DNA from 4 places in the Serratia proteamaculans genome. Region 3 is predicted to be linked to each of the others. Evidence: predicted binding sites of a transcription regulator. Region 3 holds the regulator's gene; each other region holds the start of a gene.
What was found. Region 3 encodes CRP, which controls carbon source genes, mostly activating them, when cyclic AMP is high. Its sites were predicted from a motif close to ATGTGANNNNNNTCACAT; they were not measured.
Positions count from the first base shown of each region.

Region 1: a site for CRP is predicted at 1,128-1,145, ahead of msrB (peptide-methionine (R)-S-oxide reductase MsrB). Genes of this name have one in related genera too.
Region 2: a site for CRP is predicted at 1,116-1,133, ahead of QOT07_RS16760 (sugar transporter). Genes of this name have one in related genera too.
Region 4: a site for CRP is predicted at 926-943, ahead of idnO (gluconate 5-dehydrogenase). Genes of this name have one in related genera too.

Region 1 is NZ_OX461105.1:3,017,567-3,019,753, reverse strand. Features, by position in the region: gene gapA (glyceraldehyde-3-phosphate dehydrogenase) at 1-920, opposite strand, end outside; gene msrB (peptide-methionine (R)-S-oxide reductase MsrB) at 1,269-1,682, shown strand; gene QOT07_RS14055 (YeaC family protein) at 1,747-2,019, shown strand; gene chiD (chitinase ChiD) at 2,057-2,187, opposite strand, start outside.
Region 2 is NZ_OX461105.1:3,584,347-3,586,533, reverse strand. Features, by position in the region: gene QOT07_RS16765 (Gfo/Idh/MocA family protein) at 1-866, shown strand, start outside; gene QOT07_RS16760 (sugar transporter) at 1,194-2,187, shown strand, end outside.
Region 3 is NZ_OX461105.1:5,011,131-5,013,317, reverse strand. Features, by position in the region: gene QOT07_RS23385 (YccS/YhfK family putative transporter) at 1-645, opposite strand, end outside; gene crp (cAMP-activated global transcriptional regulator CRP) at 700-1,332, opposite strand; gene QOT07_RS23375 (OsmC family protein) at 1,712-2,119, shown strand; gene QOT07_RS23370 (phosphoribulokinase) at 2,160-2,187, opposite strand, start outside.
Region 4 is NZ_OX461105.1:3,714,271-3,716,457, reverse strand. Features, by position in the region: gene QOT07_RS17300 (LacI family DNA-binding transcriptional regulator) at 1-739, opposite strand, end outside; gene idnO (gluconate 5-dehydrogenase) at 1,010-1,774, shown strand; gene idnD (L-idonate 5-dehydrogenase) at 1,799-2,187, shown strand, end outside.

The sequences.
Region 1 (2,187 bases), 2.0 Mb from region 3:
TTCACGAAGCTGTCGCTCAGTGCGATACCGGCTTTGGCATCGAATACGGAAGTCAGAGTTTCGCCGTTGAAATCGGTAGAAACCACTTCGTCTTCGGTGTAGCCCAGCACGCCTTTCAGCTCGCCTTCAGAAGCGGCTTTGATAGCAGCACAGATTTCTTTGTAAGAAGCTGGTTTTGCCAGACGAGCAGTCAGGTCAACCACAGACACGTTCGGAGTTGGAACGCGGAACGCCATACCGGTCAGTTTGCCGTTCAGTTCTGGGATAACTTTACCTACTGCTTTAGCAGCGCCGGTAGAAGAAGGGATGATGTTCTGGGATGCGCCGCGGCCGCCGCGCCAGTCTTTGTGAGACGGGCCATCAACAGTTTTCTGAGTAGCGGTAGTTGCATGCACAGTGGTCATCAGCGCTTCAACGATACCGAAGTTGTCGTTGATAACTTTAGCCAGTGGTGCCAAGCAGTTGGTGGTACAAGAAGCGTTAGAAACGATTTCCTGACCAGCGTAAGATTTGTGGTTCACGCCCATAACGAACATAGGGGTGTCATCTTTGGATGGGCCAGTCAGAACAACTTTCTTAGCGCCTGCAGCGATGTGTTTACGTGCAGTTTCGTCAGTCAGGAACAGGCCAGTTGCTTCAGCAACGACGTCAACGTTGACTTCGTTCCACTTCAGGTTAGCCGGATCTCTTTCTGAGGTACAACGGATGGTTTTGCCGTTAACAACCAGGTGGCCGTCTTTAACTTCTACTGTGCCGTTGAAGCGGCCGTGAGTAGAGTCATATTTCAGCATGTAAGCCATGTACTCTGCGTCTAACAGGTCGTTGATTGCAACGATCTCGATGTCAGAACGTTCTTGAGCAGCACGAAAAACAATGCGACCGATACGGCCAAAACCGTTGATACCTACTTTGATAGTCATATATTCCACCAGCTATTTGTTAGTGAATAAAAGGTTGCCTGTAAAATTACAAAAACCTTACCAAGCGTCAAGCGGAATCGTGTCAATTCTTGCTGCAAATCAAACCTGGAAGCCGGGTTTGAGTGCTTATTGCACATTCCGTTTGCGTTCGGCCTCATCCGTTATATGGGGTCAAACCGCTAAGTATAAAGTCAGCCTGTTTAAGATATGTGATCGGTGTCACATATTGTCATGGCGTGACCTTTATGGGCTACAGTTTAGGCCAAAAAGCGCTGCAGTGTTGTTAATTTTTTGTTATTATTACTCATTGTTTTCGTTGACATTATCCACATTCAGAGAAACGCACAAATGGCTAAAGAGACAACCCCTGACCATCCGGCCACGGAACTGAATGAAATCCAACGTTATGTCACTCAGGAACGTGGTACCGAGGCGCCGTATTCCGGCAAACTGCTGCACAACAAACGCGAGGGCGTGTACCATTGCCTGTGCTGCAACCATCCGCTGTTCTACTCCGACAGCAAGTATGACTCCGGCTGCGGCTGGCCGAGCTTCTATCAGCCGGTCTCCGACGATGCTATTCGTTATCTTGATGATAATACGCATAATATGCATCGCGTTGAGATCCGCTGTGGCCATTGCGACGCACACTTGGGGCATGTTTTCCCCGATGGCCCGCAGCCAACCGGCGAGCGTTTTTGCGTTAACTCGGCGTCGCTGAGCTTTACCGACGGTGAGAACGGTGACAAAACGGCCGGCTGACGGATTATTCAGTGAGAAAAATCGATTCAGCTAATTATTCTTCCACGAGTGAGGACATGCTCTGATGGACGTAAAAGATCTGATTGCCGCCATGACGCCGGAAATCTATCAGCGACTGGTGCTGGCCGTTGAGTTGGGCAAGTGGCCGGACGGTGTAGCGCTAACGCCGGAACAGAAAGAAAATAGCCTGCAGGCGGTGATGTTGTGGCAGTCATTGCACAATGCTGACCCGCAGCATATGAGTATCGGCACCGACGGCCAGATTGTGATGAAGAGCAAGCAGGAGCTGAAACAGCAGTTCATTGCTGAACCGCTGGTCAAGTTAAAGCCGCAGTAAATCTGACAGCAGGGCGATGCTCGCATCGCCCGCTGATTTATCGTTTCCCGCCATTAATTCCCAGTGACTCCGCCAGTTGATGTGCCAAGCGGTTATTGTCGTCTGCGCCATATTCCCAGAACATCGCACCGCCCAACCCTTTGCTTTTGATGTAGTCAGCCTTGAGTT
Region 2 (2,187 bases), 1.4 Mb from region 3:
CGCTGCTGGCTGGGCTGCACGTGATTTGCGAGAAACCGCTGTTTTTTTCCAGCCAGGAAGCTTATGAAATCAAGGCGCTGGCGGCGGAAAAAAACCGCATTGTCGGCGTGACCTACGGTTTCTCCGGCCATCCGTTGCTGTTGCAGATGCGCGCGATGATCGCCAACGGGCAGATCGGTGAAGTGCGCATGGTGGATCTGCAATATACCCACGGTTTTAATGCCACCGACGAAGTCGATCGCCTTAGCGAAGCGCAGAAATGGCGCATTGACCCCAAGATTTCCGGGCCCAGCTTTGTGCTGGGTGATATCTCCACCCACACCTATTACCTGTCGCAACTGGTGATGCCGCAGATGCAAATCAGCGAACTGTTGTGCGATCGGCAGAGCTTTATTCCCTCGCGTGCCCCGCTGGAAGACAACGCATTGGTGATGATGCGCTATGCCAACGGCGCGGTAGGGCGGATGTGGGCCTCGTCGGTCAATGCCGGCGCCATGAGCAGCCAGCGCATCCGCATAGTCGGCTCGAAAGCCAGCCTGGAATGGAGCGATATCAACCCCAGCGAGCTGCGTTACGAGGTACAGGGGCAACCCAATCAGACGCTGTATCGCGGCATGCCCTATCTGGACGAAACCTGCAACGCCTGGGAGCGGCTGGGGGCGCTGCATACCGAGGGGCTGACCGAGTCCTGGGCCAACATCTACCTGAAATTCGCCCTGGCTATTGATGCCACTAATCGGGGCGATCGACAGGCGTTGGCGCAGCTGGTGTATCCGGACATCGATGCCGGGATCGACGGGGTGCGCTGGATTGAAAACTGCGTGCGTTCAGCCGATCAGGGTGCGCGCTGGGTGGCCTTTGAATAATCTTTTTGTTTGCGGAGATATGACATGAAGCTTTCCTTCTGTACCGACAGTTTGGGCCATCTGCCGTTTGAAGCCATGCTGGATCGGTTGGGTGAACCGGAGAGAGGGCGTCTGTTTCGGTATCAATACTTCGGTTGAGGCATTACAGCGCTGTATCAGTCAGTAAACGGCATCCGCTTGCATCGATGGCCTGTCAGGGGACAGGCCATTAAACGGCAAAAGACTGTCGAAAAAAACAGCCCAATAAAAGTGTGACGCATATCGCATTTACCACACCGATTGGTTAAAATATCGCTACTTCCTGCACCTGCCCGGATCCCGTTTAACATGGAAAAAACCCAGGTCTCTCGCTCAACCGCCTGGTTGCGCGTGGTCATTCTTGCCGTGTCGGCCTTTATCTTCAATACCACCGAGTTTATTCCGGTGGGATTGCTGAGTGATATTGCCCAAAGCTTCTCGATGCAGACCGAGCAGGTGGGGTTGATCATCACCATTTATGCCTGGATCGTCGCCGCCAGTTCGCTGGTGTGCATGCTGCTGACCAGCCGGATTGAGCGGCGAAAACTGCTGATCGGGGTATTTATCCTGTTTATCGCCAGCCATGTGCTGACCGCCGTGGCGTGGAACTTCACCACGCTGGTTATCTCGCGTGCCGGTGTGGCGCTGGCCCATGCGGTATTCTGGTCGATCACCGCCTCGCTGGCGATCCGGGTCGCCCCGGCAGGCAAGAAGGCGCAGGCGTTGAGCCTGCTGGCGGGGGGAACCGCGTTGGCGATGGTGCTCGGCTTGCCGCTGGGCCGTATCGTGGGCCAAATCCTCGGTTGGCGCATGACCTTTATCGGCATCGCCGTTTGCGCTACGCTGGCGCTGGTGCTGCTGTGGCGCTTGTTGCCGGTGCTGAAAAGCGAACATTCCGGTTCGCTGGCCAGCGTGCCTATGCTGTTCAAGCGCCCGGCGCTGGTCAGCCTGTATATGCTGACCATTATTGTGGTGACGGCCAATTTCACCGCCTACAGCTATATCGAACCCTTTATTCAGACCGTGGCCGGGCTGTCGGAAAACTTCACCACCCTGATGCTGTTGCTGTTTGGTGCCGCCGGTATCATCGGCAGCCTGTTGTTCAGTCGCTTCAGCGAACGTTTCCCGTCGGGCTTTTTCATCGGCGCTATCGCCTTATTGATGCTGAGTCTGCTGCTGCTGTTACCGGCCTCCGGCGATGAAAATCACCTGACGGTGTTGTTTGCGGTATGGGGCATGGCGATCATGGCGATTGGCTTGTCGATGCAGGCCAAGGTATTGAATCTGGCGCCGGACGCGACCG
Region 3 (2,187 bases):
ATTAAGCTGCTGGTACAGCAGGGTGATCAAGTCCATGACTTTTTGCTGGCGTACCAACAATGGCGGTAGTGCAGTCTGCGGATCGGTATGCTGGGTCAGTAGCGAGTATTTGGCTTCGAAGTAGTCCGCCAGCTCCAGATAGAGCTGATTGAGCGACTCGCGCATCGGTTGTTCTTTCCACAGCTTGAACCAGAACCAGGTGAACAGGCCGTACCAGGCGGTACCGACCACGTATAACAGCGGTGCGTGCCACAGCGGGACTCTACCGACCATGCTGAGAGAGAAGATGGCGGCTACCAGTGCGGCAGGCAGCAGGCGGGCGTGTAACGGGCTGATTTCACCGCTGACGCCGAGCAACAGGGCCAGGCCGAGCATCAGTAACGGCAGCGGCAACTGCCAAAGCAGAACTTGCTGCAGCAACAGGCTACTGAAGGCAAACAGGGAACCGCCGACGATCAGGCGTTTGAAGAAGCGTTTGTGGGGCGTGTCCAGCCCGGCGATGTTACAGCAGGCGGGGACCAGGGAAAATAGCAGGCCGTATTGCAGCTGGCCAATCAGCAGGCCCAGCAGTACCGGCAGGCAAAGCACCAGCGTTTGCCGCAGTGCGTAATTGACTTCCGGGTGGTAAATCAGTCGGCGCCACATGATGATTCAGGGCATAAAAAAACGGCGCGAATCATCGCGCCGTTTTTTCAGTAATTAACGCGTGCCGTAAACGACAATAGTTTTGCCGTGGGCGGAGATCAGATTTTGATCTTCCAGCATTTTCAGAATACGACCAACGGTTTCACGTGAACAACCGACGATCTGGCCAATTTCCTGGCGGGTAATTTTAATCTGCATGCCATCCGGGTGGGTCATGGCATCAGGCTGTTTCGCCAGGTTCAGCAGTGTTTGCGCGATGCGGCCCGTCACGTCCAGGAAAGCAAGGTTACCCACTTTCTCAGAGGTGATCTGCAGACGGTTTGCCATCTGCGCTGACAGGCGCATCAGGATGTCCGGGTTAACCTGAATCAACTGGCGGAATTTCTTATAGGAAATTTCAGCCACTTCACAGGCGGTTTTCGCCCTAACCCAGGCGCTACGCTCCTGACCTTCTTCAAATAATCCAAGCTCGCCGATGAAATCCCCCTGGTTAAGGTAGGACAGGATCATCTCTTTACCTTCTTCATCCTTAATCAGCACCGCTACGGAGCCTTTGACGATGTAGTAAAGCGTTTCGGCCTTTTCACCTTGGTGAATCAGCGTACTTTTGGATGGATATTTGTGGATATGGCAATGAGACAGGAACCATTCGAGAGTAGGGTCTGTTTGCGGTTTGCCGAGAACCATTCGCTGTTATCCTCTGTTGTTATCGCTGCCTTGTGTCACAGGGGTCAGAGTTCCCTGTAAAACGTGCTGTCGCCGTTTTTTTAATGGTGGCTGGCAGCAGGTTTTGAGGCGTGTCATAAATATACGCTGTCGCCCTAGCATATTAACTTGCCGGGAGAGCTGCAAGCTACATTCTGTTAACATACCGGTAAAGGAGCCTTTCCCTGGGAGTTTCCCTGAAATCAGTGTCCCGGAAAGATTTATTGCGGCTCTGTTTGTAGCACAGAGTGAGGCGGGTGTCTTGTGTTGTCTCGCTTCAGCATGATTAGCATCAGGTTCCGTTGCCAGTTTCTATGCGAAAGCGTAGTCTGATTTTAAGAAATTAACCGGAGTGACCAGTATGCAGGCAAGAGTTAAGTGGGTGGAAGGGCTGACGTTTCTGGGTGAATCCGCGTCTGGCCATCAGGTGCTGATGGACGGTAACGCCGGTGATAAAGCCCCCAGCCCGATGGAAATGGTGCTGATGTCGGTGGGAGGCTGCAGCGCGATCGATGTGGTGTCGATCCTGCAAAAAGGACGTAACGATGTGCGCGACTGCGAGGTGAAATTGACCTCCGAACGGCGTGAAGAAGCGCCACGCTTGTTTACCCATATCAACCTGCATTTTATCGTCACCGGTAAAGATTTAAGTGACAAGATTGTTGAGCGGGCGGTAAACCTTTCCGCCGAGAAGTACTGCTCGGTCTCGCTGATGTTGAGTCAGGCAGCCAGCGTGACCCACAGTTTTGAAATCCGCGCAGTGTCCTGACGGATAGAGGGGGCGCGGCCTGTCGCCGCGCTCTGATAAGTTACTCGATTTTTTTGCCTTCCAGCAGT
Region 4 (2,187 bases), 1.3 Mb from region 3:
GATCATCATTGGTGCACAAGATAGCATCCAAATCAGGGTAGAGCTGTCGCGCCATCGCCAGCATGTCGGAGCCGACCGAGACCGACGACACCCGATGCGGCGTGATTTGCCGCGGCATCAACCCCTGCTTCTCCATCGCCCGGCAATAGCCCTGGAAACGTTTGGTGTCGCGTGCGTCGGACATGGCGCCAAAGTAAACCACCTGACGTTTACCGCTGGCGAGCAGCGCTTCGGTCATGTCAAAACCCGCCTGATAGTTATCAAACCCCACGGCGATCCGTCCTTCAGGCCCTTCAAGATCCATGACCTGCGCCACCGGGATTTTTGCCGCCGCCAGATATTTTTCCGCCCGCAGAGTGTGCTCTGAATCGGTGAGGATCAACCCGGCGATCGGGTAGGCCAGCAGTTGGATAATGTGCTCTTCTTCCCGCTGACGACTGTAGTCATAGTTCACCACCAGGGTTTGATAGCCGTGCTCCAGCGTGATGGATTCGATACCGGCCAGCAGATCGGCAAAAATCTGGTTGTTGAAGGAGGGGATCAACACGCCAATACGCGGTTTTTGAGTTGAGCGCGCCTCATCGCTGTCGGTGAAGTTAACTTCTTTCATCACCTGGGCAATTTTCGCGGCGGTTTCGGCCGCCACCTTTTCCGGCGTACGCAGATAGCGGCTGACGGTCATTTTGGTCACACCGGCGAGCAGTGCAATGTCCTGCAGCGTGACGCGTTGGTTCTTCATTCAGGGGCCTTAACAGGGTGGAGCGGAAAGATGGCTAATTCTGCCATGTTAACAAATCGATCTGGTGATAACAATCGACGTTGTAAAGTATAAACTTCATGTTTTTCAATTAAATATGGTAATTCCCTGCCCCGGGTGAATGCGCGGCTTCACGTTAAAGGTAACAGCTTTTAGTAACACTGTTTTAAGTGATCTTTATCACGTTTTTACCGACGGCGATCCGCTGAGATAGGCGTCAGTCCTATCCAAATGCTATTGCCGGGGAATGTTATGAACACCTTATTTTCACTGGATAACAAAAAAATACTGATTACCGGCGCTTCTCGAGGCATTGGTTTTCTGCTGGCTCGTGGGCTGGCGCAGTATGGCGCCCATATTCTGGTCAATGCCACCACTCAGGAAAACGCCCAGCGTGCGGTTGAAACACTGCGCCGTGAAGGGTTCCGCGCCGATGCGGCGGCTTTTGACGTCACCGACTCACAGGCTATTCATGCTGCGATAGAAAAAATCGAGGCGGAAAGCGGCGGGATTGATGTGTTGATCAACAACGCCGGTATTCAGCGCCGTCATCCGTTTACCGAATTTCCGGAAAAAGACTGGGACGACATTATCGCCGTCAACCAGAAGGCGGTATTTATGGTGTCACAAGCCGTAGCGCGCCATATGGTGCAGCGCCAAAGCGGCAAAATTATCAATATCGGCTCGATGCAGAGCGAACTGGGCCGCGACACCATCACGCCGTATGCCGCCTCCAAAGGTGCGGTAAAAATGTTGACGCGTGGCATGTGCGTGGAGCTGGCACGCTACAACATTCAGGTCAATGGTATCGCACCGGGCTATTTCAAAACCGAGATGACCCAGGCGCTGGCGGATAACCCGGAGTTTACCGCCTGGCTGACCAAGCGTACCCCGGCCGCCCGCTGGGGCGATCCGCAGGAGCTGATCGGCGCGGCGGTGTTCCTGTCGTCCAAAGCCTCGGATTTTGTTAATGGTCATCTGCTGTTTGTCGATGGCGGCATGTCCGCTGCGGTCTAGCCGCCTGCTCAAGGGAAAATCATGATGAAAATTCAAACTCAATCCTGCGTGGTAAACGGCAAATATGACGTGGCGGTGGTGGAGCAGGAAGTGGATTATCAGGGGATCGGTACGCTGGTGAAAATCACCCGTGGCGGCATCTGCGGTTCCGACCTGCATTATTACCAGGAAGGCAAAGTCGGCAGTTTTCAGGTGCGGCAGCCGATGGTGCTCGGCCATGAGGTGATCGGTGAAGTGGTGGCCAGTGATACCGCGCGGCTGCCAGTGGGGCAGAAGGTGGCGTTAAACCCCAGCAAACCCTGTGGACAGTGCAAGTATTGCCTGGCGAGTCAGCAAAACCAATGTACCCAAATGCGTTTCTTCGGCAGTGCGATGTACTTCCCGCATGTTGACGGCGCCTTTACTCAGTACAA